3 regions of the Brevibacillus sp. MER 51 genome follow, and region 1 is predicted to be linked to each of the others. Evidence: predicted binding sites of a transcription regulator. Region 1 holds the regulator's gene; each other region holds the start of a gene.
The links. The regulator LexA, encoded in region 1, represses DNA repair genes until DNA is damaged. The targets are predictions, from matches to a motif close to CGAACATATGTTCG.
Positions count from the first base shown of each region.

Region 1 (5,018 bases):
GTATCTATTCTGTTCGGGGTAGGTATCTTCATCACAACGATTAATTTGACCATGAGAAGAGAATTCTTCTTGTGGTCTTTTTTATTTGGAAAGAAGGGATTGCTGAAGAGGAATGAATGATGACAAACAGCACAAACAATGGAATGGGAGGTTTTTACATGGGTGAATATCGATTGATTAGCGACTACAAGCATATCGAAACATACAAGGAAAGCTTTAATAACCTTGCCAAGCAGATCTTTCAGCTCGATTTTAAAGAATGGGATAACAAGGGTTTTTGGAACGACAACTATGTTTGCTATTCCTATTTGGATGGGGAACAGGTTATTGCGAACGCTTCTGCCAGTAAGATGATCGTGACATGCAATGGGAAAGAGTATAAAGCACTTCAGATCGGAACGGTCATGACGCATCCTGCCTATCGCAACCAAGGCTTGGCAGCGAAATTGATGAATCATATTCTTGAAACATGGGAGAAGGAATACGATTTTATATATTTGTATGCCAATGATACCGTGCTCGATTTTTATCCGAAGTTCGGGTTTGAGAGAGTACTGGAAAGTAGTTTTCGTTTATTGGCATCCGATTTGAAAAAGCAAGTGGGACAAAAATTGGCCTTACGTAAGCTGGATGTCGATAATGAGGCTGATTTTACTATTATGAAGGAATTTGCTGCTAAAAGAATCCCCGTTTCATCGAGACTAGGCGTGAAGGATAGCGAGCATCTGTTGATGTTTTACTTTTTGCTTGTTTTTCGGGATGCGATCTATTATCTCGAAGAGGAGGATGTGATTGTCTTATTTGAACGAGAAGACGACCAACTGCATGTATTTGATCTTGTAAGCAAAGAACCAGTTGATATAGAAGCGGTCATCTCTCATTTGGTAACGGCTGAGACTTCAAACATTCAATTTCACTTCATGCCGGATAGTGAGAATAAAAAGATCCAATCTGCATGGATGACAACGACCGATGATGTCTTATTTGTTCGACCCTCGTTAAAAATAGAGGCAGAACATTTTCGTTTTCCGCTTACTTCACACGCATAGAAGGTTTGAAATGACGCGTCAGGTGAAACAGTAAAATAGAAGAGAAAAGCAGGCGTCCAGTATGGAAGGATCTGAGGGAAAAGCATGTGCGGTCGTTTTACTCTCGTAACGAACTTGGAAAAATGGGAGCAAAGCCACGGTACAATATTGCACCGGGTCAGTTCATTCCAGCGATTATTTCTGACCGTGGCAAGCGACGTATGGGTTAGTTGAGATGGGGGTTAGTGCCGTCGTGGGCTGCCGATGAGAAGAGCAGCTACAAAATGATCAATGCATTCGCGCTGAACCATACCACAAGTAAGGGCAAGTTTTTTTGCGGAATACCTTGTAGGGCGTGGATTTGTATATATGTGTGTAGGTTCCGGGCTATGGTAACACCTGAAAAGGTCCATAGGGCTATCGTATTTTGAGTGGAACATCCTGTTCACATCCCAAGGAAGGAAGAGGCTTCGTGAACGAAGGAGGCTCCCCGAGGCTGGGCAAGAAAAGTGTCTGAAGTGTCGATGCTGGCAGTGAATGCGCCTCTGACGGTACTTTCGCTTAGCAGAAAGAGAAGATGCTCTAGATCACAATCGTGAAGGGGCACTTATGGTCGGCTCTTTGATTGAAGATTAATCCTTTCGTAGGAGATGAACTCTTTCACGTAATTCCTGTTCGGTTAACGATTCCAATTGCAACAAGGCCTCAAATGGATCACTACCTGGAATATGAAAGTATCGAGCAAATGCAGGCTCGGTTTTGATGCCGCTTTGCTTCAGAGCTCTGATGTGTTGGTATGCATCCATGCCCCCTATTTCTAGCAATCGTGCTTCGATGTCCATATGACGATAGGCATTTTGCTTTTCGACAGCTAACGGTTGAGCAAACAATTCAAACCAAAAGTCAGCTGTGAAAAAAGAGATAACGCACGTGGGGATACTTTTTATATCTAGTTGAGTCACTTCAAATCCAGGCAAACAGCCAAACGCTTTACGAACAACCTGCTCAAACTGATGCAAATCATGACTCTCGCAAATAATATCCAGATCACTTCCTACAACGTCAATGTTCAATGGGATGGTTCCGGCAAGCACTGGACGGTAATCGGATAGTACTTCCATGAGGTGCGTCTGTTGAATTGCTTCCAACGCCGCTTTTTGGCGTATTGTTCCTCTGCCCAGGTAAGAGAGATCATGCCAATTTCTCATGAGACAACCTCCATGTCTACTTTCTTTTAAAATAGTTTAGACAAAAGTGAATAAGTACGCAACGAAATCGGTAATCACTCGTATACCTAAATGAAGGGAGTGTAGTGGATGGAAATATTTTTGTGGGTCGTAGTTGTGTTGTTGTTCTTGCTTAGCATCGCAGGAATTTTCTTACCCGTTTTACCTGATACGATCTTGCTGTGGGCGGGCTTTTTACTCTATCACTTTTTTATTGCAGATCCGGGAGCGGGATTGCCGGCATCCTTTTGGTGGGGAATGGTCGTTCTAAGCATTCTACTTTACGGTGCTGACTTGCTGACGAACATGTACTTCGTGAAAAAGTATGGGGGGTCAAAGTGGTCGTCCATTGCCGCTGCGGTCGGAATTATCCTCGGGATTTTCGTGTTTCCACCGTTTGGTATGCTGATCTTGCCGTTTGTATTCGTCGTTCTCGTAGAGTTAATGGTGCAGAAGCAATCGATGGAGCGAGCAGTGAAAGCAGGGGTAGGTTCACTGATCGGATTTTTGGGTAGTGCGGTCGTAAAAGTCATCTTGCAAGTTACGATGATCATCTGGTTTTTTATCGCCAGATAACATATAGAAAACGAAAAGGACAGCCGAGGCTGTCCTTTTTTACGTGGAAACTAGTGAATGAGGCGATAGACACCGATGACTTTACCGAGAATGGTGACATGCTCCAGAATGATCGGTTCCATTGTGGCATTCTCCGGTTGGAGTCGGAAGTGGTTCTTTTCTTTGAAAAATCTTTTGACGGTCGCTTCGTCTTCTTCTGTCATGGCTACGACAATGTCACCATTGTTCGCTACGTGTTGTTGGCGAACAATGACGTAATCTCCGTCGAGAATTCCGGCATCAATCATACTGTTCCCGGAGACACGCAGCATGTAGACCTTGTCTGAAGTCACGATATTGTCTGGAAGCGGGAAGTATTCTTCCACATCCTCAATGGCTGTAATCGGTTGTCCAGCAGTTACTTTTCCGATTACGGGCACACGGACGACAGAGTCTTCGAAATTGTCTTGAAAACGATCTTCATCTGATAGCAATTCGATGGCGCGAGGTTTGGTAGGGTCTCGACGGATGAGGCCTTTTTTCTCTAAACGTGCCAAATGACCATGTACCGTTGAGCTGGAAGCGAGTCCGACAGCCTCTCCAATTTCACGTACAGAAGGCGGATATCCTTTATCACGAACTTCCTTTCGTATGAACTCGATGATGGCTTGTTGTCTACTCGATAATTTTGACATAGAAAGACACCCCTGATTTCTCGAACATATTTTCCTATATTATACCATGGGAGCTTGCGTTCGACAAACATAAGTTCGATTCATTGTTGACATGAACGTATGTTCTCATTTATTATGAGTTTACAAGAGGACAGAACGTATGTTTGTAAGGGGGCCATTATCATGAATTCATCGACTGTACGTAATCGTTTCGAGAAAAAAGAAGAACGTCGTGTTCGTTTTGGTATCACGAGAGGTCAAGCTCTCTTGTTTCTTATTACATTTATTCTCTTTTTTTACTTGTTGACCGAACTAGTGTTTGCTTCTTCGCCAATGGAGGAGCCACAAGGCATTGAGGTAACCGTACAATCCGGAGATAGCCTATGGTCGTTAGCCGTTCGCTACTCAGATCAGCATACAGATGTTCGTGACTATATCATAGAAATCAAGGAAGCGAACGGTTTGGATAGCAACAGGATTTACCCGGGTCAGACTCTGATCATGCCTGATATGCCGTAAGTGTTCGGCTGTCTTGCGGGATCATTCGAATGTGGTATAATGAAGCGGCACTACTACAGAGTGGGAGGAACCAGCAGTGGTATCTGACGCAGAAATTAAACGCATTAATGAATTGGTCAAAAAATCTCGCGAAGAAGGTTTGACTGAAGAAGAAAAGCTCGAACAAAAAGCATTGCGCCAAAAGTACATTGACGCCGTTAAGCTTTCATTGAGAGCAAATTTGGATTCCATCCGTTATGTGGAAGACCTTGAAGAAAATAAGCCAAAACAGTAAGATAACAATTACTGATACGACAGACATCCTCGCTTGACGCTAGGGTGTCTTTTTCTGTGACATACATAACGCTTTGATAGCCAGGGAGGGAAAGCGATGGCGTGGATAGCTGTAGCGGTTGGAGGAGCAGTTGGCTCTCTTTTGCGCTACCTATTGTCTTTGCTTGCGAATCAGCCAGGATGGCCATGGGGAACCTGGATCGCCAATGTTTGTGGATCGTTGATCATCGGCATCTTGTTCGTGCTGGGGAAAGAACGTGGCATATTATCTCCAACACTCTACCTCTTATTTGCAACGGGGGTCATGGGAGGATTTACGACTTTCTCTAGCTTTTCCTTGGAAGTGGTCACTTTTTGGGGAGAAGGCCACCTGTTGCGTGGCACTTTGTACGCTCTTCTCAGTTTGGGAGTCGGGCTACTTTCTTGTGCGTTTGGAATATGGCTGGGTAGGCAATGGTCCTGATACGTTCAATGGACACGATACATGTGAGGAGGAATGAAGGTGAGTACACAGCATCGTGATTATGAATGGGAACAAAAAAAGCTGGATGAAACGATTTCGGCGATTGACGAAGAAATGGAACAGCTTCGCAATGATATTCGCGAGGCGACAGATGACTATGTGAAACAGGTCGTTAACTATAAAAAGGCAAAGGATTTGCGTTACCTGGAAGATCAGGGGCGAGAGAAGCCTTATTTCGGCAGAGTGGACTTCCTGAAAGATGAGATCTACGAGCTGGATC
Region 1 is NZ_JAMAUS010000001.1:762,212-767,229, reverse strand. Features, by position in the region: gene M3630_RS02915 (GNAT family N-acetyltransferase) at 159-1,049, shown strand; partial or broken gene M3630_RS02910 (SOS response-associated peptidase family protein) at 1,134-1,324, shown strand; gene M3630_RS02905 (DUF4269 domain-containing protein) at 1,661-2,236, opposite strand; gene M3630_RS02900 (DUF456 domain-containing protein) at 2,345-2,830, shown strand; gene lexA (transcriptional repressor LexA) at 2,881-3,504, opposite strand; gene yneA (cell division suppressor protein YneA) at 3,667-4,002, shown strand; gene M3630_RS02885 (DUF896 domain-containing protein) at 4,079-4,276, shown strand; gene crcB (fluoride efflux transporter CrcB) at 4,373-4,738, shown strand; gene M3630_RS02875 (HelD family protein) at 4,778-5,018, shown strand, end outside.

Region 2 (5,018 bases), on a different contig from region 1:
GTCAAAAAAGTAAATCACTCTTGGGGAACTGAGTACCGTTATCGCATTCCGTTGGGCCGCAGCTTTGAGGATTACCAGGCAAAGTTTGCCCACATTCAAGATGGGTTGAACAACCGCAAAACCACGTTGTCATTTTCCTTTACTGACATAAAAACCATCGATCACACTAGTCCCCTACTCCCCCAACTTAAAGCCCTCCTTTCGAAGAAAAAGACTGCCAAAAAGGAAGTCGAGCTTTCGTATGATGGGTTTCTCAAGGTGAAGGTTTACAGTCAACCGATGCCATCCCTAGTCAGATTCGAAGAAGTACTCGCCGCTGGCAATTGGAAGGTGCCTGTCGGCTTGATCAGAGAAGGCAACTCGATTATCCATCATGATTTCGAACAGATTCCCCACATGGTTGTTGGCGGCGCAACGCGGTATGGGAAGAGTAACTTTTTGAATCTGATCATCACCACTCTACTAACTCAACAGCCGGACAGCGTACAATTCACGTTGGTCGATTTGAAAGGCGGCGTGGAGTTTTCGGACTTCCGAAACGCAAGACAAGTGATCAACTACGCAGAAGAACCAGAAGAGGCTGAGAAGGCTCTGCGCACGCTTGTCGAGGATATGAGGAATAAACAATCGGCCCTTAAACAGAATGGCTACAGGAACGTTCAGGATGCCAGAGAGAAGGTTAGGCACTTCATCATAGTGGATGAGGTTGGGGAACTGAATCCGGATGAAGCCGTCACCAAAGAGGAACGCGCACTCAAGGAACGTTGCCAAACATACCTAAGCCAGATAGCAAGACTGGGAGCAGGTTTAGGATATAGGCAAATACTTGCCACTCAATACCCTACTGGCGATGTAATTCCGCGCCAATGCAAGCAAAATAGTGACGCCAAGCTATGTTTCCGTGTGCAGACAGCCACCGCCTCCCGAGTTGTCCTGGATGAAACTGGAGCTGAAACTCTTCCTGAAATAAAGGGCCGCGCGATATACCAGACAGCCGATAAGAGACAAATCGTTCAGACTCCTTTTATTGATCCACAGATCACTCGCAAGGTGGTGCAGCCTCATATCACCATCAAATCCAGAAAGGAGCCGCATGATGCAGACAACAGCTGTGAAACGCATAGAGAGGCAAGAACAAATCCTGCACAGTCTGGACAGATTCGGTTTTTTGAGTAGGTCACATATCCAACGGCTACACCGTCTAGGAGGCGACAGGAACGCTCAAAAGGTTCTCAAGCAAATGGAAGAGTATATCCAATCTTTCCGCGAAGAGGAATACGGCACAGTGTACTACCTCAGTCGAGTTGGACGGCAAATGATCGGATCGCAAAAGGTTGTGCGGCGCAATTTGCAAACCAAACACACACTTATGCGTAACGATTATTACTTTTACATGGGCTGCCCCGTCAATTGGCGGAATGAGATTAAGGTGACAGACGGCAAAACAACGCTTGTAACCGATGCTTTATTTACGAAGAATAAACGCCACAACTTCCTTGAAGTCGACAACACACAAAGTATGGCTGAGAACAGCGCAAAGATAAAACGCTACAGGGAAATGCTTGATCGAGGATTGTTTCAGAAGGAGTTTGGGTACTTTCCTACCCTGCATATTGTAACGGTCAGCAGAAGTAGAGTCAGACGCTTTACGGAGCTGTGCGAGGGATTGCCTGTTGAGGTGTGCCAGATAAACGACATCATGTGAGGAGTGGTCAAGATGGCGAGGACAGAAGTTATCAAATTCCGTGATTTTATGGATGGTACTTGGAATATACCAAAGCCTAAAAAACGTGATGTGAAGAGGATCACAGATGCGCTGATTAAAACAGGTGCCATGGTTCCGCTCGCTCTAGCCCCTGCATTGCACGCGAGTGCAGCTGAAAGCATCCCAACTACCGCTACACAAGTCGTAGCCGGTGCAACATTACAGGTCCTAGCTCATGCGCTTGATCCGTTAACACAAATACTTGTGGCCATTTCTCTGCCAGTAGCTTCAGTAGTCATGATAGGCGGATGCTTCTTCTTTATGTTTGGTCAGTCCGAACGGGCTTGGTCAACAATCCAAAATTCCGGATTGGGATATCTGCTTATTCAACTCTCTCCCCTGTTCATTAAGGTGCTAGAGCAAATCGGAAAAAGCATATAAAAAATACCTGCCCCCTCAATATGGAGACAGGACCGTTCTATGCTGCTAGGATAAATTCGACGAATACTGGTGAGCGTAGCATGCCACTCTTTGTCCAGTTTCGTATTTTAACTCGTGCTTTTATCTGCGGCTGGATGTAAACATAATCGCGATCCTCACCAGTAATCAACTGTTTCGCCACCCCATAAAACGCCTGCTTGTGAGCAGGAGGAACGCCGAGCTCAATAACACCTGCTGGTCGACCGTTGTAATGTGCCAACCATCCGAAGTCACCTTTTCGCCATCCGGCAATATGAACATCAACATAGCTATAGTTGATGATCTTTAAGAAGTCGTCTGTCCGCTTATCAGCATGGTATCGCCCATCCTTTTTCTTGGCGACTATACCCTCCATGTTCCGATTGACAATTGCGTCCCATAAGTCCTCACCGCGTCCGTCAATGTACGCAATTTTGCTCATGGTCGGAGTGTCCGTTATTGCCCGGTCCAGGACAGCTTTGCGTTCCATTAACGTGAGCCCTCTAAGGTCAACTCCATCATAATGTAGGATATCGAATACAACGTAGGATATCGGCAGACGCGATCGATTCGACTGGAATCGCTGCATAGTTAGCTCGAAGTCCGGAATGCCAGTATCCGGGTCCATCACTGCCAGTTCTCCGTCCATTACAATGTCAGGACCATCTGTTATGAGTTCAGGGTACTTCGCCGTGACATCATTGTTGTGCCTTGTATAGAGTCGCGTCTCGCCGTTTCTTCGGGATAGAATCAGGCGGTGGCCGTCAATTTTAGGCTCGAAGACATAGCGGCCGTCCGAAAATGGTTTATCAGCTTGCTCTAGTAACATCGGGTATATAAAATCCATATAGCATCACCGCTATAATTGTATCAATACTACAAGGGACATGCGCTGGTAATTACTCGTAACTCACCTTCATAATATCCAAAAATGGTATTTTCCGAATTGCTCCGTTTTCCTCTACATGAACTAGCCTTGTCCGCGAATCAAGAACTGTGATCCGCCCTCTGACTTTTTCAGACATTCCCCAAACGGTCAATGCCCTTTCGTCACCATCATCCTTTGCTTCAACGAGTTGGTTCCCTAACTCCTCTAATTCAAATTCATCTCTTGTAGGACGTTTTGGTATAGCTGCCTTTGCCATAGAGCCCTCCTTAATCCGCTTTTACGGCCGTAATGTGATCCATAGATATCCACTGGCTATCTTCATCAGTCACAAGCTTTATTCTCCTGCCGTTCTGATCGATCCACTTAACAACACCCCACATCGTGCACACGGTCCCCAAGTTGCCTTTTACTTGCTTCCACCAAGTTACAGTAATAGCATAATCCGATCGCGCTGAATCATTGATAATGTAGTTTAAGGATTCCAGTTCGTCTTGCTCAACAATAGGCATAGTTACGAGCTTGTCATCTTCCTTCATCTGTAGATACAATGCTCGTTGCTCCGGCAGCACAAAACGCATTGAAAAAGGATTTTCTATCTTAGAGGCCATCTCAACACACCGTTCCTTTCCCAAGTCTCGAACACTTCCATCTTATCAGGCTCAGACCTATGCCACTCAATGTATTCCTCTTTCGTAAGAGCATCGAGTATTGTCATGATTCCGCCACGAGTTCGACCTGTCTTGATGCATAGTTCGTCTACAGTTGGTGTCCTTCTTCGTCCTGCCGAATAGTTTCCGATTACTCGCAGGACTTTCCTCTCGATATCAGACAACAAACCGAATCACTCTCCCTAAACAAGAACGTTTGTTCCTATTTTATGACGAGTGACGAAAAAAGAAAAGCCCCACTTTTTAGTGGAGCAATGCCGTGCCAGTCTCGATAGGTCCGAATTTTAATATTTTTTCCCAGCTATCTGGTGGCCCATACATTTGCCAACCAGGTCCGCCGTCCAAGCTTATTTCCCAATCAGGACCACTATCCATCTTTACGCCTTCCCAATCAGGCCCTGAAGTTTTCATAGCCCACCCCGGACCATCATCAAGTTTCATGCTTTCCCATTCTGGGCCATCTTGCATCTGCCATTCCGGGCCTGCACACAGAACTTGTCCTCTTTCATCAGCGTCAAAAAGATATGGTCTTTCTCCAAGGTCAAAACATAGCACGGTGCAGCGTTCGCCAAAATCAAAACACATTGGGATTCCGCGTTCGCCAACATCTCTTAAATCGTAGGTCATTCTATCACCTCGTTTTTTCTCAATCATACAATTGTTGCCAAAAATAAAAAAGCCCCTCACCCAATTAAGGGCGAGGGGAAGACAGAAGTTGATCAACGATACTGACGATTTGGAGTTGCAGGTCTTCGCTCAATCCGATGGAAGCTGCGGCGATGCCGAGGGCACCAGTAAGGATCAGTAGCACGCTCTTTTTATTGTTTCTCAGCCAGTCTTTCATACAGTTACACAACCTTTCAATTTCACGGTTTTGGGTTCCTGTACCCACTCCACTTGCAGACCAAGGGCAGTAGCCAAGTCACGAGCAGCTGCATAAGAGGTATCAGCTTCGATAGTCACTGTCAGCTGTTTGCCGTTAACTGTCACGCCCTTATTGTCTGAGCACCATCCTGGCGTGACTCCTAGAGCTTCTGCTACCGCACGCACCGGAAGAGTTGAGACGCCATTGTTGAGGTAGCCATGCACTGGAAGCAGTTTGCCGTTAATCTCGATGGAAACTTTATCAACAAGTTTATCAACAGGTTTTACCTCTGGCTGTGGACATTCATTCGCATAAAAATCGTCAACATACTTAACTGGATGAATGTGGTTTCCAAAACCATAGCTCGGTCCGTTTTTCCGAACCTCATAATGCAAGTGCTGACCTGCGGATTTTCCGGTGTTCCCTTGCCGG
Region 2 is NZ_JAMAUS010000002.1:143,142-148,159, forward strand. Features, by position in the region: gene M3630_RS04900 (FtsK/SpoIIIE domain-containing protein) at 1-1,176, shown strand, start outside; gene M3630_RS04905 (replication-relaxation family protein) at 1,097-1,705, shown strand; gene M3630_RS04910 (hypothetical protein) at 1,718-2,146, shown strand; gene M3630_RS04915 (ATP-dependent DNA ligase) at 2,184-3,011, opposite strand; gene M3630_RS04920 (YolD-like family protein) at 3,064-3,309, opposite strand; gene M3630_RS04925 (YolD-like family protein) at 3,320-3,685, opposite strand; gene M3630_RS04930 (hypothetical protein) at 3,965-4,348, opposite strand; gene M3630_RS04935 (hypothetical protein) at 4,413-4,565, opposite strand; gene M3630_RS30920 (peptidoglycan DD-metalloendopeptidase family protein) at 4,562-5,018, opposite strand, start outside.
Region 2: the regulator LexA is predicted to act here: its motif matches at 3,911-3,924, upstream of M3630_RS04925 (YolD-like family protein).

Region 3 (5,018 bases), 120 kb from region 1:
TCTCATCATTTGGCAGCGTAACCACAGAAACGGTTGTTTCTGCTACGTGGTCTGCTGCACAACGTTGAATGGAGGTCGTAATGATCTCACGAGCACGTTTGTCCGCTTCTTCCTTGGCCTGAGTCTCAATCTCCTTGATCATCACAGCCATTTCGTGACGGACGGTATTCTCCACATCTGTGAGAATGATCGTCTTCGCCTCATCCTGCGTCAAGCCGGAGATTCGTTCTAGCTCTGATACTTGTTCTTTATATAAGTGCTCTACCTTGCTTTGCAGTTCTGCGATGGCACGGTCACGCTCAGACAATTCTTCTTCTTTGCGCTCCAACTGTTCCATCTTGCGGTCCAACGATTCTTCTTTTTGTAGAATTCGTCGTTCCTGACGCTGGATCTCATTGCGTCTCTCACGCAATTCGGTTTCCGCTTCGGATCGAAGCTTGAACACTTCATCCTTTGCCTCCAGCACCTTCTCCTTCTTAACGGCTTCGGCGTCCCGTTTGGCTTCCTCCACGATCTGTCGTGCAGCTTCTTCTGCACTGGAGATCTTCGCTTCGGCAATCGATTTACGAGTGAAGTAGCCAGCACCCAAGCCGATCAGCAGGGCAACGAGCACAATGACAACAGTAATTATAGGATCCATAGGCTTTTTCGTTTCACCTCCTTATTGTAAGACATCTCCCCGCTTTCCAAGCATTTGTTTTTCATGGAGTGCTCTCACATTTGAACATTCGGCTAAAAAACAAGACCGATTTTACTCGGTCCGCTGAATCCGTACTGCTTTCGCACGGTTTTTCAGTTGTTTCATAGGCATCGAGTGAGCAAATCACAAAAAGTTATGATACACCAAGTAAATACAAACCTATTTTATTATTTGTGAACAAGAATTGTCAAGATCATGCAAATAGAGTTGGCCCTAACTATCGCTTCTATGACGCAATTCTTCACGCATTTGTTGAATGATCGCATGAGAGAATCCCTTGCGCATCAGCATGGACAGCAGCTTGCGTTCTTCCTCGGGGTTCGGGGCACCCTCTATGCGTCGCGCCTTCTTTTCTATCAATGCGCGGGCAGCATTTAGTTCAGCCTGCCTAGACACGCCACTTACTGCGTCCTCTACAATCGCTCTGTCCACTCCTCGCTGCGTAAGCTCCATACGCAGCATATACGAGCTCCTCGGCTTCAAACGCAACCGCTCGTCTACCCATTGCTTCGCAAATGCTTCATCATCGATATAGCCGTGATCCTTGCAGCGTTGACATATCTCTTCGGCAATTTGCGAAGAAAATCCCTTCTCTACCAAATAAGAATGCAGCTGACTGCTTGTCCGTGGGCGTATACCGAGGTATCGCAAAGCTCCTAAATACGCTTTATGCTTTTCTTCTGCTATTAGGACTTCTCGGCAAAAAGCTTCATCTAATTCTGTTCCCTTAAATAGGTTGTACTTTACCAGTATGTCTTCATGTACGGTAATGGCATACTCGCCTTCTACATCGATATGGTAGCGTTGCTTTTGTTTGATATCTCGATGAACGGCAGTGATCAGGCCGCTCTTCATGATGATTCACTCCTTCGCAAAGCTAAAATAACAGCCTGTCTCATCGACAGGCTGCTGTTTTACTTTCTTACTCCAGATCAAATGTAGGCTCTTCATCTTGCTCTGGGTCATGCTCTGCCTCTACTTCTGGAACAGAACCAGGGTTCAGGCTGAAGTATTCGCGCACTTTCGTTTCAATCTGTGATGCAATGTGCGGATTTTCCTTCAGGAAGACTTTCGAATTTTCTCTACCTTGGCCGAGACGCTCTTCGTTGAAGGAATACCAAGCACCACTCTTTTGCACGACATCAATCTCAGAACCGATGTCGAGAATGCTACCTTCTCTGGAAATACCTTCACCGTACATGATGTCCACTTCTGCAACCTTAAATGGTGGAGCCACTTTATTTTTGACAACTTTGATCTTTGTCTTGCTACCCAAAATGTCGTTGCCGACTTTGATAGATTCCGCTTTACGAACATCCAAACGAACACTCGCGTAGAACTTCAAAGCGCGTCCACCTGGAGTTGTTTCCGGGTTACCGAACATAACACCCACTTTTTCACGAAGCTGGTTGATGAAGATCGCAATCGTTTTGGACTTGTTGATGGCACCGGACAGCTTGCGGAGTGCTTGGGACATCAAGCGTGCTTGCAAACCTACGTGGGAATCTCCCATCTCGCCCTCGATCTCTGCTTTTGGAACGAGTGCCGCAACGGAGTCGACTACGATAATGTCTACTGCACCCGAACGCACCAATGCTTCCGCGATCTCCAATGCTTGCTCACCCGTGTCTGGTTGGGACAACAGCAATTCGTCGATGTTCACACCCAGCTTTGCAGCGTAAACCGGATCCAAGGCATGCTCAGCATCGATAAACGCAGCCTGTCCGCCTTGTCTTTGCACTTCTGCGATTGCATGAAGTGCTACTGTTGTTTTACCAGAAGACTCTGGTCCGTAAATCTCAATAATCCGTCCACGTGGGAATCCGCCCACACCAAGTGCGATATCAAGAGCAAGCGCTCCGCTCGATACAGTAGAAATCTGAACGTTGGATACTTCCCCCAACTTCATAATGGAACCTTTTCCGAATTGCTTTTCTATCTGACGCAATGCACTCTCCAAAGCTGCGCGACGATCTGACAAATGGTACACACCCTTTCAATTTTTCGCTTCTGTTTTGCTTGTCTTCATCATACCTCGAGACAGAAGTGTTTGCCAAGTATTTTTTGCGAACAAATATTCGCATCATAAAAAAGCAGCCATTTCCTGGTTATTCCCAGTGAAATGGCTGCTTTGTGTCATGCACCCTAATTAGGAACGCTTCGCTCCGCGAGGTTTTGCAGGCTCCAGATTGATTCGTTTTCCGTTGATGCGTGTTTGACGCAGTGACTCATATACGAATGCCGCTACCTCTTCTGGAACCTCAACAAATGTGAAGTTCTCGAAAATGTCGATGCGACCCACTGATTTTCCCGGGATACCAACAGATTCAGAGATTTCTCTTACCAGATCCTGTGGCTTCATGTTCGCATTGCGACCTACGTTCAGGAAGAAACGAACCATGCCTTTTGCTGCACCCGTCTCACCAAAGTTGTACGCTTCTACTTCCTGCCCTTGTCCTGTTTCGGTATGGAATGCGAGGTGCAATGCAGCAGCAGCTACTTTTTCAGCCGGGTATTGACCTACGAGAGCATCCGCTACTTTTTGATACATATCCGCGATTGCATCGCTTTCCAAAAGGCTAGTCAACTGTTCGCGCAATTGCTCTTGTTTGCGCTCAGCCACTTCCTCCAGGGAAGGAACATTGCGAGAGAGCACTTGTGCTTTTGTCTGCTTTTGGATAAACATCATTTGTCTTACTTCACGAGGCGTAACCAGCGTCATCGCAATTCCTTTGCGACCAGCGCGACCTGTACGGCCAATACGGTGTACGTAGCTCTCAGAGTCTTGTGGAATATCGTAGTTGATTACGTGAGAAACGTTTCCTACGTCGATACCACGTGCTGCTACGTCTGTTGCAATCAGGAATTCAATCGAGCCTTCGCGGAACGCATTCATGACCTTGTCACGCTGTGCCTGTGACAAGTCGCCATGCAAACCGTCTGCAAGGTATCCGCGGGATTGCAGCACTTCGGACAACTCATCTACACCGCGCTTGGTACGGCAGAAAATGATTCCCAACTCTACATCCTCGCTGTCCAGAATGCGGCAGAGGCTCTCTACTTTGTTACGGTCAAACACTTTGTAGTATACCTGTTCGATCAATGGCGCCGTTACTTCTTCACGGCTCACCGCAATCGTTTGCGGCTGTTTCATGTAACGGGTAGCCAAACGCTTGATTTCTGGCGGCATCGTCGCAGAGAACAGCAAGGTTTGACGCTCTTCCGGCATATGTGTGATGATCGTTTCGATATCTTCGATGAAGCCCATGTCCAGCATTTCATCCGCTTCATCCAAAACGAGTGTATGTACGTGATCCAGCTTCAATGTTTTGCGGCGCAAGTGATCCATGACACGGCCAGGAGTACCTACAACGATTTGTACACCTTGACGGAGTGCACGAATTTGATGTCCGATCGATTGTCCGCCATAGATTGGCAGCGTACGAACTTTGTTGTATTTGGAGATGCGCAGGAGCTCTCCCGCAACCTGGATAGCCAGCTCACGAGTGGGTGTCAGCACGATCGCTTGAACACGATTGGCAGGCGTAATCTTTTCTACAAGTGGAATCCCGAATGCAGCAGTTTTACCAGTACCTGTCTGTGCTTGACCAATCAGGTCTCCGCCATCCAGAACTTTTGGAATGCAAGCTGCCTGAATCGGTGATGGCTCTTCGAAGCCCATATCGTGAATCGCTTGCAGAATAGATTTATGTAAAGGAAAATCAGAAAAAATCGTCATGAAAAAATCACCTTTCTTTTTGCATTTGCAGCGCATAAAACAACGCGTATTTAGCGGCACGCCCAACAATTGCATGCCTTCTTCCGGCAAGGCGCAGCTCTTTTACAACTGTGGGTATTCCTTCTGCCGCGATCCCTACGTAAACAAGACCAACAGGCTTGCCCTCGGATGGATCGGGGCCAGCTACTCCCGTGACAGAAATCCCGTAAGTAGCTCCCAGCTTTTCTCGTACATGCTCAGCCAGCAATTGAGCTGTTTTCTCACTGACTGCCCCATCTGTTTGCAAAATGGAATCAGGTACTTCGAGTAGCTGATTTTTCACTTCATTGGTGTAGCAGACAACCCCGCCACGAAACACATGCGAGCTTCCCGGTACAGAGGTAATCAACGAGGCAATTGCTCCTCCTGTGCAGCTTTCTGCACAAGCAATCGTCTCATTTCTTTTTTTCAGCTCAGCAACCAGCATATCATGCAGCGACGAGTTCTCGCCCATCCCGTACATATACTGGCCAACACGGCTGAGAATTTCTTTTTCTACAGGCAAAATCAGGGCTTCCCCTTCTTCGACTGTAGTAGCTC
Region 3 is NZ_JAMAUS010000001.1:880,148-885,165, forward strand. Features, by position in the region: gene rny (ribonuclease Y) at 1-640, opposite strand, end outside; gene M3630_RS03595 (RecX family transcriptional regulator) at 914-1,555, opposite strand; gene recA (recombinase RecA) at 1,623-2,681, opposite strand; gene M3630_RS03605 (DEAD/DEAH box helicase) at 2,850-4,439, opposite strand; gene M3630_RS03610 (competence/damage-inducible protein A) at 4,447-5,018, opposite strand, start outside.
Region 3: the regulator LexA is predicted to act here: its motif matches at 2,768-2,781, upstream of recA (recombinase RecA).